DNA from 4 places in the Erwinia sp. E602 genome. Region 4 is predicted to be linked to each of the others. Evidence: predicted binding sites of a transcription regulator. Region 4 holds the regulator's gene; each other region holds the start of a gene.
The links. Region 4 encodes PurR, which represses purine synthesis genes. Its sites were predicted from a motif close to CANGCAAACGTTTGCNTG; they were not measured.

Region 1 (5,546 bases), 2.3 Mb from region 4:
AACCAGCGCTCACGCCAGTTGGCCGGCAGCGTATATTCCAGCCCGGCGACCACCAGTTCATCCAGCGTCAGCTTTTTATCACGGCGGCTCCAGCTGCCGCCGGTGCGGATCATGCCGTTGACCCAGCGCGAGCTGAACTGGGTCAGCGCCACGCCCGCCGGTGAGAATTCCAGGCTGGCAATCGGATCGTTGAGCTGCAGGCTGCCGTTAACAAAGCTGCTGGCGTTGAGCGCCAGCGTGCCGTTATCGCTCTGCCAGTCGCCGTGGCTGAAGGTAATATTTTTCAGCAGCAGATCCAGGTCGGTTACCGCCCAGTCCAGCCCCTCCAGCCGGGCATCGGTGACGTCCACCCGGTTAAAACTGATATCCGGCAGACTGAGCAGCGGCTGCAGGAAGTCGGCCAGCGTTTTATCGCTCTGCAGGCGGATACTGTTCAGCCGCAGGCTCTGAACCTGCCAGCCACCGCTGGCGTCGCGGCGTGCATTAGCGGTAATCGAACCCAGCGCCACGTCCGCGCCCACGTTGCTGAACAGCCACTCGCGCCCTTTGATGCTGCCTTCCAGCAGCGCGTTGCTGGCGGTCAGGTCGCCCAGCGCCAGCGACCCGGCGCTCAGCTGAAAGCGCGCCTGTTGGCCGAGCAGGGCCCCTTTTTCCGGCAGCCACGGCGTGACGCCGCCGTCAACTTTCTGCCCCTGCACCGTCAAGTCGCCCGCGCTGCCGTTGACCGTCATCCGGCTCAGCAGCAGGCGGTCAGCCTGCAGGCGCCCCGGCATCGCGTTATCGGTCAGGTTAAGCGTACCTTCGTTGAGACGAATTGAGGCGAAGTGCTGCGGATTAGTCAGTTGCGCCAGGCGTAAACCGAGGTCCACCCGCCGCGAGGTCAGCAGCGGCGGCTGCCCTGGTGCCGTCAGCGTCACGTCGTCCAGCCGCAGCAGTCCGGGGGCCGAGAAGTTATGCTCAATCTTGCCGATGCTCAGCTGATACTGCGCGTCACTCAGCTGGCGGCTTGCCCACGCTGCGCCCCAGCGGGTCTGCAACAGCACGTAGCAGGCCACCAGCGCCAGCAGCAGGATCAGCAACAGCGTAAGCAAAATTTTGCCGGGATACTTCATCGCAACCACCCTATCGATTTCCGCTAATGGCTTGTTATGCCTGATTTAACGGCGTATCTCAACCGGGAAGCCCTGACAAGGCTGAAATTTGTGCAGAAAGCGGTAAGGAGAAGGTCAGGGATGAGGCAGAAGGTAGAAGGTGAGGGAAACAAGGAGGTAAGGGTGACCATCATCAGAACAGATTGCCGGGCAGATTGCTCCGCCCGGCAGCGCCCGGCGCTTACTTCTCCTGCGGGAACAGCAGGTTCAGCACAATGGCGGTAATACCGCCGGCGGCAATGCCGGAGGAGAGCAGCATCTTCAGCCACTCCGGTGCAAACTGCAGGATCAACGGCTGCTGGGAGACGCCCAGCCCCACCGCCAGCGACAGCGCGATAATCATAATCGCCCGGCGGTTCAGCGGCTCGCGGGAGACGATGCGCACGCCGGAGGCGGCGATGGTGCCGAACATCACCAGCGTGGCACCGCCGAGCACCGGCTCAGGAATGTGCTGCACGAAGCCGCTGACCGCCGGGAACAGGCCGAGCACGATCAGCATCAGCGCCACAAAGAAGCCGACATAGCGGCTGGCGACGCCGGTCAGCTGGATCACGCCGTTGTTCTGGCCGAAGCAGGAGTTCGGGAAGGTGTTGAACAGCGCCGAGACGCAGGAGTTGAGGCCGTTGGCCAGTACACCCCCCTTCAGGCGTTTCATGTACAACGGGCCGCTGACCGGCTGCTCGGAGACGTCAGAGGTGGCGGTGATATCGCCGATGGTCTCCAGCGAGGTGATCATAAACACCAGCATCAGCGGGATCAGCAGGCTCCAGTCGATGCCCAGGCCGTAATAGAACGGCGTCGGGATGGTGATAAGCGCCTCACTGGCCGGTGCGGAGGTTGCCGGCAGCATGCCCATCGCCCACGCAAGCAGATAGCCCACCGCCATGGCAATCACCAGCGAAGCCACCCGCAGGTAGGGGTTACGCTGGCGGTTAAGCAGAATAATCACCAGCAGTACCGCGCCGGCCAGCAGCAGGTTTTTCGGCGCGCCGAAGGTATGATCGTTGAGCGCCGCAAAGCCGCCGCCGATCGAGGTCAGGCCCACCTGAATTAGCGACAGGCCGATAATCATCACCACGATGCCGGAGACCAGCGGAGTGATCACCCGGCGCGCCAGGTGCAGCACGCGCGACAGCGCCATCTCGGTGCAGGAGGCCAGCATAAGCGTGCCAAACAGCGCCGCCATCATCGTCGGCACGTCGGCACCGCCGTTCTTCAGCGCCAGCCCACCCATAATCAGCGGTGAGACAAAGTTAAAGCTGGTGCCCTGAATCGACAGCAGCCCGGAACCGATCGGACCCCAGGTTTTTATCTGCAGGATCGACGCCACGCCGGAGGCAAACAGCGACATGCTGATAATGTGCTGGGTATCCTGCGCCGGCAGGCCCAGCGCCTGGCAGATCAGCAGGGCCGGGGTGATTACCGCCACAAACATCGCCAGCAGGTGCTGGCAGGCGGCAAACAGCGTTTGCGGCAGCGGCGGGCGGTCTTCCAGGCGGTAGATCAGCTCACTGTGGCTGGCCGGAACCGGGGTACGATCGGCAGCGTCAACGGAGGTTTCAACGGACATTTGGGGCTTCCAGCGGCAATAAAGGTGGCGATTTTAAACCGAATGGTGTGAAAAGCAATCGTTTGCCAAACTTTCATTTATCCTGGCCGGCCGGACTTCGCCAGCGTAGCCGTCAGGCGTTAGTATAGCGTTCGGTTTCCGGCAGCCAGCGCTCAATCAGCGCCTGAGCCTGCTGCGGATAGTGCTGATGGATATGCCGCGCCACGCGCTGCACTTCGGGGATCATCGCCTGGTCGCGCAGCAGGTCGGCCACCTTAAATTCGGCGTTGCCGGTCTGGCGGGTGCCGAGCAGCTCACCGGGGCCGCGGATCTCCAGGTCACACTGGGCAATAACAAAGCCGTCGTTGCTGTCACGCAGCACCTGCAAACGCTTCTGGGCGGTTTTGCTCAGCGGTGCCTTATACAGCAGCACGCAGTGCGAGGCTACCGCGCCGCGGCCGACGCGGCCGCGCAGCTGGTGCAGCTGCGCCAGCCCCAGCCGCTCAGGGTTTTCAATAATCATCAGGCTGGCGTTCGGCACGTCGACCCCGACCTCAATCACCGTGGTAGCGATCAGCAGATGCAGTTCGCCCTGCTTAAACGCCTGCATCACCGCCTGCTTTTCGGACGGCTTCATCCGGCCGTGCACCAGGCCGACGTTCAGCTCCGGCAACGCCACTTTCAGCTCTTCCCAGGTGGCTTCCGCCGCCTGGGCTTCCAGCAGCTCGGACTCTTCGATCAGCGTACAGACCCAGTAGGCCTGGCGACCTTCGCTGCCGCAGGCGCTTTTCACCCGGGCGATAATGTCGGCCCGGCGGGTATCGGGGATCGCCACGGTGGTCACCGGGGTGCGCCCCGGCGGCAGCTCGTCGATGGTGGAAGTATCGAGGTCGGCATAGGCGGTCATCGCCAGCGTGCGCGGGATCGGGGTGGCGGTCATAATCAGCTGGTGCGGGTGGAAGCCCTGCTCCACGCCTTTTTCCCACAGTGCCAGCCGCTGGTGAACGCCAAAGCGGTGCTGTTCATCGATGATCACCAGCGCCAGGCCGTTAAACTGCACCTGCTCCTGGAAGATGGCGTGGGTGCCGACCACCATCGACACCTGGCCGCTGGCAATCGCCTCCTGCTGGGCGAGCCGCGCTTTACCCTTCTGCTTACCGGCCAGCCAGCCGACTTCAATCCCCAGCGGCGCAAACCACTGGCGGAAATTACTGGCGTGCTGCTCGGCCAGCAGCTCGGTGGGGGCCATCAGCGCCACCTGCTTGCCGTGCGCGATAACGTTAAGCGCCGCCAGGGCGGCAACCAGCGTTTTACCGGAGCCGACGTCGCCCTGCACCAGCCGCATCATCGGATAGTCTTTGGCCAGATCTGCTTCAATCTCTTTGACCACCCGCTGCTGTGCGCCCGTCGGCTTAAACGGCAGCGCCGCCAGCAGTGGGTTGCTTAGCCGGTGGCTGGCGGCCATCGGCAGCGCGTGATGGCGCTGGGCGCCGGCGCGGACCGCCAGCATGCTCAGATTATGCGCCAGCAGCTCTTCCATAATCAGCCGCCGCTGGGCCGGATGGGTGCCGCTGGCAAGGTCCGCCAGCGCCATATCCGGCGGCGGGCGGTGCAGCGTGCGCAGCGCCTGCGGCAGGCCGATCAGCCCCTGGCTCAGTTCCGGCGGCAGCAGCTCGGCGATCGCGCAGGTCTCCAGCAGGGTCAGCGCCTGATCGGTCAGGTTACGCAGCGTCGCCTGACGGATGCCTTCGGTGGTGGAGTAAACCGGGGTCAGCGTCTCCTGCAGTTCGGTAACGCCGTGATCGCCCTGCACGCGGTACTCCGGGTGGACGATCTCGGCACCGCGCTGGCCGCGTTTGATCTCACCGTAGGCGGTGACGCGACGGCCGGGCGCGAGACTGTTTTTCATGCCGGCATTAAAGTTAAAGAAGCGCAGGGTGATCACGCCGCTGCCGTCGCTCACCTGACAGGTGAGCATACGACGGCGGCCAAAGCTGATGTCGCTGTGCAGCACTTCGCCCTCAATGGTGGCGTAAATCCCCGGCAGCAGGTCATTAATGGCGTACAGCTGAGTGCGGTCTTCGTAGCGCAGCGGCAGGTGCAGCAGCAGATCCTGAAGGGTGACCAGACCGATTCTGGCCAGCTTTGCCGCCTGGCTGGCACCGACGCCGGTCAGGGTAGTGAGCGGAACCGCATCCAGCAGGCGGCCCTGCATTATTTCACCGCTCGCGACTGCATGGTGGCCCACCAGTCCGCATCGGCGACCACCTGGCCCTGGTCATCAATCACCGGGTAGGGCAGCCCTTTGTGTTTCGCCACGCGCGCCAGCACCGGGTAGCCGCCTTCAAACAGCAGGCGCTGCTGCTCGGCGTAGTCCAGCGTGCTCTCCGTGCGCTGGTACATACCCGCGTTCTGCCGCTGACGCTGTGCTTCGTAGAGGATCAGCGCGGAGGCGACGGAGACGTTCAGCGACTGCACCATACCGATCATCGGAATAATGATGTCCTGGTCGGCCAGGTCGAGCGCTTCCTGGGTGATGCCGGTTTTCTCCTGCCCCATCAGAATACAGGTCGGGCGGGTGTAGTCGATTTCACGAAAATCCACCGCCTTGGCGGAGAGATGGGTGGCGAGGATCTGCATCTTCTGCCCTTTCAGGTGGCTGACCGCTTCGGCAATGGTGCGGTGGGTCTTCACCTGCACCCAGCTGTTGCTGCCCGCAGCCGAGGAGACCATGGTGCGCATCCGGCTGCCCGGCCATACGGCGTGGACTTCATGCACGCCAACGGCGTCCGCCGTACGGATCACCGCCGAGACGTTATGCGGCTTGTGGACCTGCTCCATGCACA
Region 2 (5,546 bases), 970 kb from region 4:
TTCGGCATCGGCATCGACGGCGACCTGACGGAAGATATCGCCAGCCACTATCCGCGCCTGATGCGTACCACCCGTGCGGCGCTGGCCGGCGTGGAACAGCAGTACGGGTTGCAGTTTTCGTCGGAGGAGCTGGGGCTGGTGGCGGTGATATTTGGTGCCTGGCTGATGCAGGACGGCGCATTACAGGAGAAGCAGGTGCTGCTGCTGACCGGCGACAACCCGCAGCTGGAGCAGCAGATCGAGCGCCAGCTGCGCGAGCTGACCCTGCTGCCAATCGCTATCCGCTATCTGGACGTCGTCGACTTTCAGCGCAGCAGCGCGCCAAAAGGCATCGCGCTGGTGATCACCCCCTATGCCACGCCGCTGCCGCTCTACTCACCGCCGCTGATCCACGCCGAGCTGCCGCTGGGCGAACACCAGCAGCTTAGCATCCGCGCGCTGCTGGAGTCCTGACGGGGCTAGGCCACCTTCGGCCGCAGAAACAGCGCCGGCACGACCAGCAGCGCCATCACCCAGAACATGCCCGCCTGCAGGTGCTGGAACAGCACGCCGCAGACCATGGTCATCAGCGCGATCCCGCCGCCCATTGCCAGCGCCGAATAGAGCGACTGCAGGCGGATCACCTCCGCCCCCTGCCGGGCGGCGATAAAGCGCATCGCTGCCAGGTGGCAGACGGTGAAGCTGCCGCAGTGCAGGATCTGCGCCGCGATCAGCCAGCCGAGATCGGTGGTGCTGGCCATAATGCTCCAGCGTACGATGCCGCTTACCGCCGACAGCAGCAGCAGATCGCGCGCCGACCAGCGGCGGAACAGGCGATGGCTGGCGGCGAAAATCACGATCTCCGCCACCACCCCCAGCGACCACAGATAGCCAACCACGCTGGCCGGGTAGCCCGCCTCCTGCCACCAGATTGCGCTGAAGCCGTAATAGGCGGCGTGCGCCCCCTGCATCAGCGTCACGCACAGCATAAAGCGCCAGACGGCGCTCTCCGTCAGCAGCGCCGCCCAGCGGGTCTGCCCCGCCGGGCCGCCCTGCTTCGCCTCGCCCTGCGGCATCACCGCCGGCTGCAGCAGCATGCCGAGGATCATCGCCCCGCTGCCGGCACAGAGCAGCACCAGAATCGCATGGTACGAGAAGTGGCTGACCAGCACCCCGGTCAGCGCCGAGCTGATCACAAACGCCAGCGATCCCCACAGCCGCACCGGCCCGTAAGGCAGCGCGATCTGCCGCTGCCAGGTGGCGGCCAGCGCATCGCTGAGCGGCACCAGCGGCGAAAAGAACAGGTTAAAGCCGATCATCACCAGCAGCAGCCACAGCCACTGGCTGCCGAGCCAGAAGCCGGCGGCAAACAGCAGCGTTAATACCGCCAGCAGGCGCAGCGCGCCGACCAGCTTCGCCGGATCGTTAACGCGGGAGGCAATCAGCAGGCTGCCGGCGAAGCGGGCCACCAGGCCGCTGCCCAGCAGCAGGCCAATCTGCTCCGGCGACAGGCCGCGGCCTTTCAGCCACACCGCCCAGAACGGCAGGTAAACCCCATAGGCGAAGAAATAGGTGAAGTAGCTCAGCCCGAGCCAGTAGGTGGATCGTATCGTCATTTTCCCTCCGACAAAGTGCGGCTACTCTACACGCTGGCGGCGGATAAAAAAATAGCGGGACACTGACGTGTCCCGCTATCTGTGGGGCAGCTTCCATAACGGAACCGCCCTGCCTCACCGGAGGCCTTATGCGGCCGGCCGGTGGGTTATCTCACTTACGCGTAAACCGGGAAGCGTGCGCAGATTTCCAGCACCTGCTTCTTGACGCGCTCGCTGACCGCTTCATCGTTGATATTGTCGAGAATATCGCTGATCCAGCCAGCCAGTTCACGCACTTCAGCTTCTTTGAAGCCGCGACGGGTCACCGCAGGAGAACCGATGCGGATACCGGAGGTGACAAACGGGCTCTTCGGATCGTTAGGCACGCTGTTTTTGTTGACGGTGATGTTGGCGCGGCCCAGGGCGGCGTCAGCTTCTTTACCGGTCAGGTTCTTGTCCACCAGGTCCAGCAGGAACAGGTGGTTATGCGTGCCGCCGGATACCACGTTGTAACCACGGGACAGGAACACCTCAACCATCGCTTTGGCGTTTTTTGCCACCTGCTGCTGGTAGGTTTTGAACTCCGGCTCCATCGCTTCTTTGAACGCCACCGCTTTACCAGCGATTACGTGCATCAGCGGGCCGCCCTGGCCGCCAGGGAAGACGGCTGAGTTCAGCTTTTTGTAGAAATCTTCGTCACCGCCTTTCGCCAGGATGATGCCGCCGCGCGGACCTGCCAGGGTTTTGTGGGTGGTAGAGGTGACGATATGGGCATGCGGAACCGGGTTCGGGTAGACGTCTGCGGCGATCAGGCCCGCTACGTGTGCCATATCCACAAACAGGTAAGCGCCGACCGAATCTGCGATTTCACGCATTTTGGCCCAGTCGCACACGCCGGAATAAGCAGAGAAACCGCCAACGATCATTTTCGGCTGGTGCTGTTTCGCCAGCTCGGCCAGTTCGTTGTAGTCGATCTGACCGGTTTCATCGATGCCGTAAGGAATGACCTTATACAGTTTACCGGACAGGTTAACCGGGGAACCGTGGGTCAGGTGACCACCGTGCGCCAGGTTCATACCCAGAATGGTGTCGCCCGGCTGCAGCAGCGCGGTGTACACCGCGAAGTTAGCCTGAGAACCGGAGTGCGGCTGCACGTTAGCGTAGTCGGCACCGAACAGCTCTTTGGCACGGTCGATAGCCAGCTGCTCTACGATATCCACGTACTCACAGCCACCGTAGTAGCGCTTGCCCGGGTAACCTTCGGCATATTTATTGGTCAGCTGAGAGCCCTGAGCCTGCATCACGCGTGGGCTGGTGTAGTTTTCTGAAGCAATCAGCTCGATGTGCTCTTCCTGACGCACTTTCTCCTGCTCCATCGCCTGCCATAACTCGGCGTCGTAATCGGCAATGTTCATTTCACGCTTTAACATCTGCATCTCCTGACTCAACTGACTTTAAATAAGAAATGACCCCCTGAGGGGTGATGGGCAACAGTGTAAACTGTTTACCCACCCGTTGAATAGCATCAAAACTGCCTTTTTACGCAAACGATTGGCTCCAGTACTGGCAAGGGTTAGTTACGCTTTTTGCAACCCCTGATTTACGGATTTTTATTCATCTGCGGGATGCGGTTTTCTTATCCGCCGGGTGCGGCCTGCCGCTGAAAAAACAGTCATCACGCCAGAAAATGAGCGGAAACTCAGCTCAGCCGCGTGAAATCAGCTTCGGTGGGTGAAGTGGAATCTGGAGTCTGGAGTCTGGAGTCTGGAGTCTGGAGTCTGGAGTCTGGAGTCTGGAGTCTGGAGTCTGGAGTCTGGAGTCTGGAGTCTGGAGTCTGGAGTCTGGAGTCTGGAGTCTGGAGTCTGGAGTCTGAGAGGATACAACAGAGAGTGGTCAGCAACGGCTTGCTAATCAGGCAACCGGCAAATCCAGCCCGGTGACCCGGGCTGACGCACTGGCGAGATTCAGCGATCAGATCGCCTCTTCGTCTTCCTCACCGGTACGAATGCGCACCACGCGCGCCACGTCGAAGACGAAGATTTTACCGTCGCCGATTTTGCCGGTCTGCGCGGTGTTCATGATGGTGTCGACGCAGGTGTCGACGATGTCGTCCGCTACCACGATCTCAATTTTCACCTTCGGCAGAAAATCGACCATGTACTCGGCGCCGCGGTACAGCTCGGTATGGCCCTTCTGGCGGCCAAAGCCCTTCACTTCGGTTACCGTCATCCCGGTGATGCCGACTTCCGCCAGCGCTTCGCGCACGTCATCCAGTTTGAACGGCTTGATAATTGCGTCAATCTTTTTCATGGCAGACCTTTTTCTTCCCGCCGCGTCCGGACGGGTATTCATATGAGTATTCACCGGACAGGTCACGCTTCGCGGTCTGTCTCTGCTCTGAGGCAGCTAAACTACCATATCCAGGGCGACTAACGGCACTGAAAAATTACTCTTTAAAGTCGGCGGCATCCAGTTCATGTCGCGAGAGCAGCTTATAGAACTCGGTGCGGTTGCGCCCGGCCAGCCGCGCGGCGTTAGTGACGTTGCCGCGGGTCATCTGCAGCAGCTTGCGCAGGTAGTTCAGCTCAAACTGGTTGCGCGCTTCGGCAAAAGTCGGCAGCGCGGTGTTCTCACCGGCCAGCGCCTGCTCCACCAGCGCGTCGCTGATGACCGGCGCGGAGGTCAGCGCCACGCACTGTTCGATCACGTTGACCAGCTGGCGCACGTTGCCCGGCCAGCTGGCGGCCATCAGCCGGCGCAGGGCGTCGGTGGAGAAGCTGCGCACAAAGGGTTTATGCCGTTCGGCGGCCTGCTTGAGCAGGTGGCCGGCCAGCAGCGGAATATCTTCCGCCCGCTCGTGCAGCGCCGGCAGCTTAAGGCTGACCACGTTAAGCCGGTAGTAGAGGTCCTCGCGAAACTCTTTTTTCTCCATCGCCTTCGGCAGGTCGCGGTGGGTGGCCGAGATGATGCGCACATTGATATCCAGATCGCGGTTGCTGCCCAGCGGCCGTACCTTGCGCTCCTGCAGCACCCGCAGCAGCTTGACCTGCAGCGCCTGCGGCATATCGCCGATCTCATCAAGAAACAGCGTGCCGCCCTCGGCGGCCTGGAACAGCCCTTCACGGCTGCTGACCGCGCCGGTAAACGCCCCTTTGGCGTGGCCGAACAGCTCAGACTCCAGCAGCTGCTCGGGCAGCGCGCCGCAGTTGATGGCGATAAAGGCGTTACCCGCGCGCGGGCTGGCGGCGTGGATCGCCTGCGCCAGTACCTCTTTACCGGTACCGCTCTGGCCGTTGATCAGCACACTGACGTCGGACTGCGCCACCATCCGCGCCTGCTCCAGCAGCCTCAGCATCAGCGGGCTGCGGGTGACAATCGCCTCGCTCCAGGCGTTATCGCTGCCCGGCGCGCGCTGCGCCAGCGCCTCGTCAATCGCCTTATAGAGCGCATCGCGGTCGACCGGCTTGGTCAGGAAGCTGAACACCCCCTGGCGGGTGGCGGCAACCGCGTCCGGGATCGAGCCGTGGGCGGTGAGGATAATCACCGGCATGCCCGGCTTCAGCCGCTGGATTTCGGTGAACAGCGCCATGCCGTCCATCTCATCCATCCGCAGATCGCTAATCACCAGGTCGAAGGTTTCCCGGTTCAGCAGCTTCAGCGCCTCCGGGCCGCTGGCGGCGGTGGTGACTAAAAAGCCTTCACTGCTCAGGCGCATCCCCAGCAGCTTCAGCAGCGATGGGTCGTCGTCGACCAGCAGCAGGCGGGCGGCGTGTTTGCTCATGGGTTGGCATCCTCCCCGGTGGGGTTGCCCGGACGCGGGCTGCCTGCCGGCTCCGCGCGGTCGTCGGCGTGGCTGGTATCGCCGGCATCCGGCGCGCGGCGGGATGAGAGCTGACGTTCAATGTCGGTCAGGCTGTCGAGCTTGCGGCGGGTGTCCGCCAGCTGCTGGCTCTGGCTGCTGGCCTGCTGGCG
Region 3 (5,546 bases), 2.3 Mb from region 4:
CCCGCCCGAACTCGGGTGCTTCTGCTGCGGTGAGAAGATGATGGTGCGAAACGCTTTCATATGACGCTGACCTTGCTAAAACGACTTTTTCCTTCGCTGATGCTGGCCGTGCTGGCAGGCTGTAGCTTGCACTCTTCCCTGCCTGATTTTACCGCCAGCGGCTATCTGGCCGATCGCGGCGCCGTACGTATCTGGCGTAAAAACAGCGATTCCCAGACCACCCACATGCGGGTGGCGGTGACGCCCTTCAGCAGCGGTGCGGGCGAAACCCGTGACTACCTGTGGCAAAAGGGCAAGCTGGTCTCAATTGAGCGGCATCTGCTGGGGGCCCAGTCGGATGACGTGACGCTGCGGTTTGACCATGATGGCAGCCTGAGCTTTATGCAGCGCCAGCTGGCAGGCCGCCGGGAGCCGCTCTCTGCCGATGCGGTAGCGCTGTATCAGTTTGACGCGCAGCGGATGCTGAAGATCAGCGACGACCTGCTGAGCGGGCGCGTGCTGTTGCAGCAGGGGCGCTGGCAGGCAGACGGCAGCGTCACCGGCTGCGACGGCCAGCGGCGTCAGGCGGAATTTGATGCGGGTGAGCAGCAGCAGATCCTGCGCCAGCAGCGGCTGGCCCGGGGAGCACTGAACGTGGCCTGGCTGGAAGCGCCAGGCGGTACGCAGCTGTTGCTGGTGACCGCCGACGACCTGTGCCTGACCGCACCGAAAGAAGCTGACTTCTGAACGTCAGGACAGCAGAGGAACAGAACGCCATAGGGCGTCCCGCAGCCGTGCTGTAAGCCTGAACCCTGACGTCGCAGCGGTGCTGTACGCCTGAGGCCTGGACCCTGACGTCTGCATCAATGCCCAAAAAAAACGGGCCAGACATGATGTCCAGCCCGCAGGTGTAACGTCCGTTCAGGGCAACGCCCCGTCGGGCTTACTTGCGGTCGATCGCCCGGTAGCCGATATCGCTACGGCAGAAGCTGCCATTCCAGCCGATCGGCTTTGCCAGCTCGTACGCGCGTTTTTGCGCGGCGGCCACATCATCACCCAGCGCGGTGACGCACAGCACGCGTCCGCCGCTGGTGACCACGACGCCATCCTCCAGCGTGGTGCCGGCGTGGAACACCTTACCGTCGGCGGCGTCGGTCTGCGGCAGGCCGTGGATTGCTTCCCCGTTGACGTAATCGCCAGGGTAACCACCGGCGGCCAGTACGACGCCCAGCGAAGGGCGCGGATCCCAGACCGAATCTTTCTCGTTCAGCTTACCGTCCACGGCGGCCAGACAGAGTTCGACCAGGTCGGACTGCAGGCGCAGCATGATTGGCTGTGTTTCCGGGTCGCCAAAGCGGCAGTTAAATTCAATCACCTTTGGCTGGCCACTTTTGTCGATCATCAGGCCAGCGTACAGGAAGCCGGTGTAGACGTTGCCTTCGCTGGCCATGCCGCGCACGGTTGGCCAGATCACTTCGTCCATCACACGCTGGTGGACTTCATCGGTCACTACCGGTGCCGGCGAGTAAGCGCCCATACCGCCGGTGTTCGGGCCGGTATCACCGTCGCCCACGCGTTTGTGATCCTGGCTGGTCGCCATCGGCAGCACGTTTTCACCGTCGACCATGACAATAAAGCTGGCTTCCTCACCATCAAGGAACTCTTCCACCACAATGCGGTGGCCGGCGTCGCCAAAGGCGTTGCCCGCCAGCATGTCCTGGATCGCGTCTTCCGCTTCCTGCAGGGTCAGCGCCACAATCACGCCTTTACCTGCGGCCAGGCCATCGGCCTTGATAACGATCGGTGCGCCTTGCTCACGTACGTAAGCCAGCGCCGGCTCCACTTCTGTGAAGTTCTGATAGCCGCCGGTAGGGATCTGATGGCGCGCGAGGAAATCTTTGGTAAAGGCCTTCGAGCCCTCCAGCTGTGCCGCTGCCTGGGTCGGGCCAAAGATTTTCAGACCGGCGGCGCGGAAGGCGTCCACCACGCCGATCACCAGCGGCGCTTCCGGGCCGACGATGGTCAGATCAATCTTCTCGCTTTGTGCAAAGCTCAGCAGGCCGGCAATATCCGTCGCGCTGATGGCCACGTTCTGTAGCGCAGGTTCCAGCGCGGTACCGGCATTGCCCGGTGCCACGAAGACGGCGTCTGCCAGCGGTGACTGAGAGGCTTTCCAGGCCAGCGCATGTTCACGGCCGCCATTACCAATAACTAAAATTTTCATCTGAGACTCCGTAATTAATGGCGGAAATGGCGCATGTCGGTGAAGATCATCGCAATGCCGTGTTCATCCGCGGCGGCGATCACTTCGTCATCACGAATAGAGCCACCCGGTTGAATAACACAGGTAATGCCGACCGCAGCGGCGGCATCAATGCCATCACGGAACGGGAAGAAGGCATCCGACGCCATGGCAGAACCTTTTACTTCCAGGCCTTCATCGGCAGCCTTTATACCGGCGATTTTTGCGGAATAGACGCGGCTCATCTGGCCGGCACCAATGCCGATGGTCATATTGTCACGCGCATAAACGATAGCATTAGACTTGACGAACTTCGCCACTTTCCAGCAGAACAACGCATCACGCAGTTCCTGCTCCGACGGCTGGCGTTTGCTGACCACGCGCAGCTGGCTTTCGCCGACCATGCCCAGATCGCGATCCTGCACCAGCAGGCCGCCATTAACGCGCTTAAAGTCGAGACCGGTCTGGCGTTCCTGCCACTGGCCACAGGTCAGCACGCGAACGTTCTGCTTGGTGGCGGTGACTTTCAACGCGGCTTCGCTGGCTGACGGGGCGATGATCACTTCAACGAACTGACGGCTGACGATCGCCTGGGCGGTCGCTTCGTCCAGTTCACGGTTGAAGGCGATAATGCCACCGAAGGCCGAGGTTGGGTCGGTCTGCCAGGCGCGCTCGTAAGCGTCAAGAATGGAACCGCCAACCGCAACGCCGCACGGGTTAGCGTGCTTGACGATCACACAGGCCGGCTGCTCGAACTCTTTCACGCACTCCAGTGCGGCATCGGTATCGGCGATGTTGTTGTATGAGAGCGCTTTACCCTGAACCTGCTGCGCGGTGGCCACCGAAGCTTCGCTAACGTTCTCTTCTATATAGAAGGCAGCATCCTGATGGCTGTTTTCGCCGTAACGCATATCCTGCTTCTTAATAAAGTTCAGGTTAAGGGTGCGCGGGAAGCGACCGGACGGTTCGGTGGTCTCACCGTGATAGGCCGGGACCAGGCTGCCAAAGTAGTTGGCAATCATGCTGTCATAGGCCGCAGTGTGTTCAAAGGCTTTAATCGCCAGGTCGAAACGGGTCGCCAGGGTCAGCGAGTTATCGTTCGCATCCAGCTCCGCCACGATGGCCGGGTAGTCACTGCTCTTGACCACGATCGCTACATCTTTATGGTTCTTGGCGGCGGAGCGCACCATGGTCGGGCCGCCGATGTCGATGTTCTCGACGGCGTCTTCCAGCGAGCAGCCTTCACGGGCCACTGTCTGGGCAAACGGATACAGGTTAACGACCACCATATCAATCGGAGAGATGCTGTGCTCGGCCATGATGGCATCGTCCTGACCGCGGCGTCCTAAAATGCCACCATGCACTTTCGGGTGCAGCGTTTTAACGCGTCCATCCATCATTTCCGGGAAACCGGTATAGTCAGAGACTTCAGTCACGGGCAGGCCAGCGTCAGCCAACAGGCGGGCAGTACCGCCGGTGGAGAGCAGCTCGACGCCACGTTGAGAAAGCGCCTGAGCGAATTCGAGGATACCGGCTTTGTCAGACACGCTGAGCAGCGCGCGGCGTACAGGACGACGTTGTTGCATTAGGTTTTTCCCTTGGCATTGGATCGCATAGATAAGAGCGTTATATGAAGTCTGCTGTGCTCTCTTCTATATAGAGGAACAGAAAACTTCAGGTAACGCCCCTGGAGGGGGCTTCCATTACGCGCGGGCATTGTAGCGAAAACGTTTGCGCGATGCTCGTCAAAATTGCCGTTTTGCGGCAGCTGTGGATAAGTTTGTGCACAAATGCGTATAAGGCGGGCTTTTGCTGGGGATTGCAGCAAACAGATAAAATATCGCAAATTAGCCCTTGTCACCCGTCGAGAACTCCCTATAATGCGCCTCCATCGACACGGAACAACGGCTTACAGGCCAGCGTGTTGAGAGGTTCAGGAAGTACTCTGAACCGCCGGAAAAAACTTCTAAAAAAGAAGTTGACTCCGAAGGAGGAAAGCGTAATATACGCCACCTCGCAACAGGAAGCTTCGGCACTGATTGCACCGCTCTTTAACAATTTATCAGACAATCTGTGTGGGCACTCGCAGGATTGATATCAGACACCTTCGGGTGTCAAAAAATATCAAGTCTCACGAGTGAACACATAATGAAATTCATTATGACGTTTTACAGATGAGCATCGCTGCACTTGTTGCAGCAAATCGAACTTTTAATTGAAGAGTTTGATCATGGCTCAGATTGAACGCTGGCGGCAGGCCTAACACATGCAAGTCGAACGGTAGCACAGAGAGCTTGCTCTTGGGTGACGAGTGGCGGACGGGTGAGTAATGTCTGGGAAACTGCCCGATAGAGGGGGATAACTACTGGAAACGGTAGCTAATACCGCATAACCTCGTAAGAGCAAAGTGGGGGACCTTCGGGCCTCACGCTATCGGATGTGCCCAGATGGGATTAGCTAGTAGGTGGGGTAATGGCTCACCTAGGCGACGATCCCTAGCTGGTCTGAGAGGATGACCAGCCACACTGGAACTGAGACACGGTCCAGACTCCTACGGGAGGCAGCAGTGGGGAATATTGCACAATGGGCGCAAGCCTGATGCAGCCATGCCGCGTGTATGAAGAAGGCCTTCGGGTTGTAAAGTACTTTCAGCGGGGAGGAAGGCGATGAGGTTAATAACCTCGTCGATTGACGTTACCCGCAGAAGAAGCACCGGCTAACTCCGTGCCAGCAGCCGCGGTAATACGGAGGGTGCAAGCGTTAATCGGAATTACTGGGCGTAAAGCGCACGCAGGCGGTCTGTCAAGTCAGATGTGAAATCCCCGGGCTTAACCTGGGAACTGCATTTGAAACTGGCAGGCTAGAGTCTTGTAGAGGGGGGTAGAATTCCAGGTGTAGCGGTGAAATGCGTAGAGATCTGGAGGAATACCGGTGGCGAAGGCGGCCCCCTGGACAAAGACTGACGCTCAGGTGCGAAAGCGTGGGGAGCAAACAGGATTAGATACCCTGGTAGTCCACGCTGTAAACGATGTCGACTTGGAGGTTGTGCCCTTGAGGCGTGGCTTCCGGAGCTAACGCGTTAAGTCGACCGCCTGGGGAGTACGGCCGCAAGGTTAAAACTCAAATGAATTGACGGGGGCCCGCACAAGCGGTGGAGCATGTGGTTTAATTCGATGCAACGCGAAGAACCTTACCTGGCCTTGACATCCACGGAATTCGGCAGAGATGCCTTAGTGCCTTCGGGAACCGTGAGACAGGTGCTGCATGGCTGTCGTCAGCTCGTGTTGTGAAATGTTGGGTTAAGTCCCGCAACGAGCGCAACCCT
Region 4 (5,546 bases):
GAACGATGCGATACCACGGATTATCTTCAAGAATCGTTTCTTCAATACACGATGAACTCATAGCTTCTCCATCACCCTGTGACTGAAACCTCAGAAAAAGGATAGTCAATTTCTGCAAGTTTGTGAGAGAAGTCACGGCAGATTGCCGTGGCTTGAAATCCGACGTTTAAAGAGGATTGATGCAATGCTGCGAGGCCGTAACGCGTGCTGCGTCGGAAACACCATGACGACCTTGTCAGGTTGTAATGCCGGTCTTTTAACGGCTAAAAGACCGGCTTGCTAAGCGGTTAATAAAAGGCTGTTTTATCGTTTTTTGGCGAGTATATGCTCACCCGTGAAAATATTCAATGGCTTATCTTTAGCCTGCGAATCAATCGCATTCCGCGTTTACTGCTGCTCCTGCTGCGCCAGCAGCCGGGCCTGTTTCGCGGCTTTGAACTGTAGCAGATAGCCGAGAACCGCCAGTAAAATGGTCAGCAACATCACCTGCGCCGTGGTATGTAACGCGGCGTCAATGCCGGCAGAGACGGCGAGGCTGGCGGCAAAGCACAGGCCCAGCTGCAGCATGTTCTGCAGCGCGGCGGCCTTACCGGTGGCCTGCGGGAACGGCAGCAGCGCGTTAGAAACCACGATCGGATAGATCGCGCCGTTGGCCATCGCCATGCCGCAGAACGGCACCATCAGCGCCACCAGCGAGGGCTGCGCTTCGCGGGCCACCAGCCACAGCGCAAATATGCTGATGCTGTAAAACAGCAGCAGCCACGGCAGCAGCTGGCGGCCGCTCAGGTGATTAAGCAGTGCGCGGCAGCCAAAACCGCCCACCAGGAAGGCGATGGTCTGCGGCACGTAGCTGAGGCCAATATCCGCCGGCGACAGGCCGAGGGCACCGAGAATAAACGGCGAGCCGGTCAGCCAGGCGAAAAAGCTGGCCGAACAGGCGGCGTAGATCGCCACGTTACCGCTGTAGACCGGCGACTTCATTAAGGTCAGAAAACCGGTGGCCGGGCCGGCCGCCTCAGTGGTGGCGGCGGGGCGCGCGCGCGGTGACTTCAGCAGCAGCGTCATCAGGATCAGCAGCAGGGTAATCACCAGCAGGGCGATAAAAATCGCCCGCCAGGAGAGCGCCGACAGCAGCCAGGCGCCAAGCAGCGGAGCCAGCGCCGGCGACAGCGCTACCAGCGGCATAATGGTGGCGAACACCCGGTTGGCTTTTGCGCCCTGATAGCGGTCCACCACCAGCGCCTGCCAGCTGACCGCGGCGGCGCAGACGCCGACCGCCTGCACAAAGCGGCAGACCAGCAGGGCGGTGGCGGAGTGCACCCACAGCATCGCCAGGCAGCCGACGGCGAACAGGCTCAGCCCCATCAGCAGCACCGGCTTACGCCCGATGCGGTCCGAGAGTGGCCCCCAGATCAGCTGCGCGCAGGCAAAGCCGGCGAGGAAGATGCTCAGGCTGGCGCTGATGCCGCTGGCGCTGCTCTGCAGATCCTGCTGCATCACGCCGAAGGCCGGCAGGTACATATCGGTGGCGAGGAAACCCAGCATGCTCAGCAGCGCCAGGTAGATCATAAATCCGAAAGATTGCATGTGAAGGTGCTCTTTGATGAGTTTTTTTTCGGCTGGCAGTGTAAAGGGACGGCTAACGGCTTGTGAAATGGTATTATTCGCCACCTGATGTGAAAAAAATTGAAGGGAAGGCTATGTGGTCGGAACACTCTCTGGAAGTGATTGATGCGGTAGCAAGAACCGGCAGTTTTTCCGCAGCGGCGGCCGAACTGCATCGCGTGCCTTCCGCCATCAGCTATACGGTGCGTCAGCTGGAGCAGTGGCTGGCGGTCAGCCTGTTTGAGCGGCGTCACCGTGACGTGGTGCTGACCGAGGCCGGGCGGGTGTTCAGCGAAGAGGGGCGAGCTGTTATCAAAAAAATGCTTGCCACCCGCCGCCGCTGTCAGCAGGTGGCCAACGGCTGGCGCGGTCAGATCAGTATCGCTGTGGATCGCATCGTGCGGCCGGCACGCACCCGCCAGCTGGTGGTGGATTTCTATCGCTACTTTCCGGATATCGAGCTGCACCTGTCGCAGGAGGTGTTCAACGGCGTGTGGGATGCGCTGGCCGACGGCCGCGTCGATCTGGCGATCGGCGCTACCCAGGCGATCCCGGTGGTCGGGCGCTTCTCCTTCCGCGATATGGGCAGTCTGAACTGGCGCTGCGTGGTGCAGCCGGGCCATCCGCTGTTGCAGACCGCCACGCCGCCGGACGAAGCGGCGGTGCGCGAGTGGCCGTCGCTGGTGCTGGAGGATACCTCACGCGCGCTGCCGAAGCGTACCACCTGGGCGCTGGACAATCAGCGCCGCATGGTGGTGCCGGACTGGGAAAGTGCCTTTGACTGTCTGCGGGCCGGGCTGTGCGTGGGGATGGTGCCCGGGCACCTGGCGCAGCCGCTGCTGCAACAGGGGCTGCTGCAGGAGCTGACGCTGCTGGCCCCCTATCACGCCAGCCCCTGCTATCTGAGCTGGACGGAGCAGAACGCCTCACCGGCGCTGGCGTGGTTGCTGGACTACCTGGGGGATACGGAGACGCTAAACGCGGAGTGGCTGAGCGAGCAGCCTGGCCGCTGAGGCAGGCCGCCCGGAACGGCTAGCGGCGGTAGTCGCGGAACGGACCATCGGCCACCGAGCGGCGTTCGATCAGCGTCGGGTGTACCTCGATGGTCTGCGGCTCTTCGCGCTTGCTGGTAATACGATCCAGCAGCATATCGAAGGCGGTTTCGCCGAGGCGCTCTTTGGGCTGATGCACGGTGGTCAGCGCCGGTGAGAAGTAGCGCGCGTTGCGCACGTTATCGTAACCGATCACCGAAATATCCTGCGGCACGCGCAGCCCCATCTCGTCGGCGGCGCAGATCGCCCCCATCGCCATGATGTCGCCGCCGCAGAAGATCGCGGTTGGGCGCTGTTTCTGCATCAGAATTTGCTGCATGGCGCGATAACCTGACTCCGGCTCAAAGTCACCCTGTACCAGCCACTCCGGGCGCAGGGTAATGTTGGCTTCCGCCAGCGCTTTAAGAAAGCCGGCGTGACGGCCGCCGCCGGTATTGCGCTCCAGCTGCCCCGGAATGGCACCGATATCGCGGTGGCCGCGTTCGATCAGGTAGCGCCCGGCCAGATAGCCGCCTTCAAAGGCGTTATCGAGAATGGTGTCGGTGAAGTCGCCGTGCGACTCGCTCCAGTCCATCACCACCATCGGAATATTACGATTATCTTCCAGCATGCCGATCAGCGTTTCCGGGTATTCGGAACACATCACCAGCAGGCCGTCGACGCGTTTCTGCGCCATCATCGACAGATACGCCTGCTGCTTCTGCAGGTCGTTATGGGCGTTACCGAGGATCAGCGTGTAGCCTTTGGCAAAACAGCGGTTTTCCACCGCCTCAATTATTTCGGCAAAATAGGGCGCTTCGCTGGAGGTCGCCAGCAGGCCGATGGTTTTGGTATGGTTAACCTTCAGGCTGCGTGCAACCGCACTTGGGGAGTAGTGCAGCTCTTTGATTGCCGCCCAAACCGCTTCACGCGTCTCTTCCGCAACAAAACGCGTTTTGTTGATCACATGAGAGACGGTGGTGGTGGAGACACCGGCAAGCTTCGCCACATCCTTAATTGTTGCCATTCAAATAGTACTCCTGATGTTATCGCAACCTGTTGATAACAAAATGGTTAAACGTTTGCGCTAGCCGCGCGATTTTCTGCACCTGGTGTCAGGTGTCAGGCGCTGTCTCACAGGGTCGGGAAGGGATGATTTCGTCCGAAAAAGTGACATGCATTGCTGGCTAAATGCCGTTTTGCTGATGTTGCGCAACGGAATGGCGGATTCTAGCAAGGCTGCGCCGAGAAGACGAGATTTTTACGGTTAACTGTGGGAAAATTATCAGGCTTAATTTTAATAAGGTTATTAAGGGGCAGCCATGAGTACCGATCTGAAATTTTCACTGCTGACCACGGTTGGCGCACTGGCGATGATCATTGCTTTCAGCTTTACCGCCGTCATGCACTGAGCCATAAAAAAAGGGAGAAGCCAGGCTTCTCCCTCTCTGCCTTAATCCGCCAGACCCGCTTAGCGGATGGTTTTAGGCGTCATCATCCGGCGCGCACCGATGTAGTGCTCCTGCCAGTAGTCTTCGCTCAGCGCGCTAACCTGAATATCTTTGCCGGTGCGCGGTGACTGAATAAATTTCCCGCCGCCGAGGTAAACGCCCACGTGATCGGCGGTACCGCGGCCGTTAATGCGGAAGAACACCAGGTCGCCTTTCTCCAGCTGGTCGCGTTTTATCTGTGCCGCATCGCGCAGGTGATACATCTCATTGGCGGTGCGCGGGATCTTGAACTTCACCAGGTCTTTATAGGCGTACCAGACCAGGCCACTGCAGTCGAAGCCGGTTTTCGGTGAGGTGCCGCCCCACTGGTAGGGTTTACCCAGCTGACCCATCAGCTTGTTCATCGCCGTTTCGCGGGCCTTCTGGTAGCGGGCGCGGTGCGCCTTGCTCAGCTTAAGCGGCGCATCGCCATCTTCCACCAGCAGCGCTTTGCGTTCACCTTTCTGACGCCCGTAGCGTTTTTTATCGAGCTTCGCCGTGGCATTTTTTGCCGTGGCTTTGGTACGCGCGGTTTTGATCGGGCTGGCGGGCTGCGCGGCGGTTTTCTTCTTCAGCTTAAGCTTCTGCAGCGTGGCGGTGGTGGCTTTCTTCAGCGGGGTTTTCTCTTTCACTTTCTTAACCAGCGGCTCTTTCACCTTTTTGGTGGTTGCCGCCTTCACCGGCCGGCGTTTACGCCGCTCATCATCGCGCGCAGCCGAGCGGTCAGCCTTGTGCTGGCTGGCGTTAACAGGGGCATGTGGCGATGCGTGTGCCACATTTAAGAACAGCTGTGCCAAGGCCAGCGTGATAAGGGTGATAAGTAAACGCATCGGTCCCATTAACAGTTTGTGCTCTGCACCATCCCGCAGCGCAATTGGATAAGAATTTTCTGCATTAAAGCAGAAGGCCTCGATGATTCTAATCTAACTTTTAAACGGAGGGTTAGGTGTTTTTTGTTTCAATCCTGCAATAGATTTAAACGGCGTTAAATTAAACACTTTCAGATGCTTATCGCAGCGATTTAATTGACTCAGATCAATATCGGCGCTGCATCAGCCAGAGGAAAATGTTATTTTGTATGTATCATTTTGCAAATAGCGCTCTGGATCACATTGTCCATGCGGAAAATGTCGTTTTCATCGCCAGGGCAGAATCGTTACAATACAGAAACACGAATATCCCTTTTTTGTCGTCGCGTACTGAGGAAGTCATAATGAGTACTGTTGAAAAAATCCAACGCCAGATCGAAGAAAACCCTATTTTGCTCTACATGAAAGGGTCGCCAAAACTGCCAAGCTGTGGCTTCTCTGCTCAGGCTGTACAGGCGCTGTCGGCGTGCGGTGAGCGTTTTGCCTACGTAGACATTCTGCTGAACCCGGACATCCGTGCTGAGCTGCCGAAGTACGCCAACTGGCCTACC

Region 1: a site for PurR is predicted at 2,773-2,790, ahead of GKQ23_RS23285 (NCS2 family protein). Genes of this name have one in related genera too.
Region 2: a site for PurR is predicted at 3,115-3,132, ahead of glyA (serine hydroxymethyltransferase). Genes of this name have one in related genera too.
Region 3: a site for PurR is predicted at 3,942-3,959, ahead of purH (bifunctional phosphoribosylaminoimidazolecarboxamide formyltransferase/IMP cyclohydrolase). Genes of this name have one in related genera too.

The regions. Positions count from the first base shown of each region.
Region 1 covers NZ_CP046582.1:4,726,951-4,732,496, reverse strand. The annotation lists gene GKQ23_RS23290 (AsmA family protein) at 1-1,112, opposite strand, end outside; gene GKQ23_RS23285 (NCS2 family protein) at 1,333-2,721, opposite strand; gene recG (ATP-dependent DNA helicase RecG) at 2,834-4,915, opposite strand; gene trmH (tRNA (guanosine(18)-2'-O)-methyltransferase TrmH) at 4,915-5,546, opposite strand, start outside.
Region 2 covers NZ_CP046582.1:1,207,783-1,213,328, reverse strand. The annotation lists gene csiE (stationary phase inducible protein CsiE) at 1-453, shown strand, start outside; gene GKQ23_RS06945 (3-phenylpropionate MFS transporter) at 459-1,595, opposite strand; gene glyA (serine hydroxymethyltransferase) at 1,751-3,004, opposite strand; gene glnB (nitrogen regulatory protein P-II) at 3,546-3,884, opposite strand; gene glrR (two-component system response regulator GlrR) at 4,021-5,355, opposite strand; gene qseG (two-component system QseEF-associated lipoprotein QseG) at 5,352-5,546, opposite strand, start outside.
Region 3 covers NZ_CP046582.1:4,486,756-4,492,301, reverse strand. The annotation lists gene GKQ23_RS22180 (DUF1481 domain-containing protein) at 61-726, shown strand; gene purD (phosphoribosylamine--glycine ligase) at 923-2,203, opposite strand; gene purH (bifunctional phosphoribosylaminoimidazolecarboxamide formyltransferase/IMP cyclohydrolase) at 2,218-3,807, opposite strand; rRNA gene GKQ23_RS22165 (16S ribosomal RNA) at 4,434-5,546, shown strand, end outside.
Region 4 covers NZ_CP046582.1:2,178,809-2,184,354, forward strand. The annotation lists gene cfa (cyclopropane fatty acyl phospholipid synthase) at 1-61, opposite strand, end outside; gene punC (purine nucleoside transporter PunC) at 388-1,587, opposite strand; gene punR (DNA-binding transcriptional activator PunR) at 1,701-2,618, shown strand; gene purR (HTH-type transcriptional repressor PurR) at 2,638-3,663, opposite strand; gene GKQ23_RS11335 (YnhF family membrane protein) at 3,959-4,048, shown strand; gene GKQ23_RS11340 (C40 family peptidase) at 4,108-4,956, opposite strand; gene GKQ23_RS11345 (Grx4 family monothiol glutaredoxin) at 5,337-5,546, shown strand, end outside.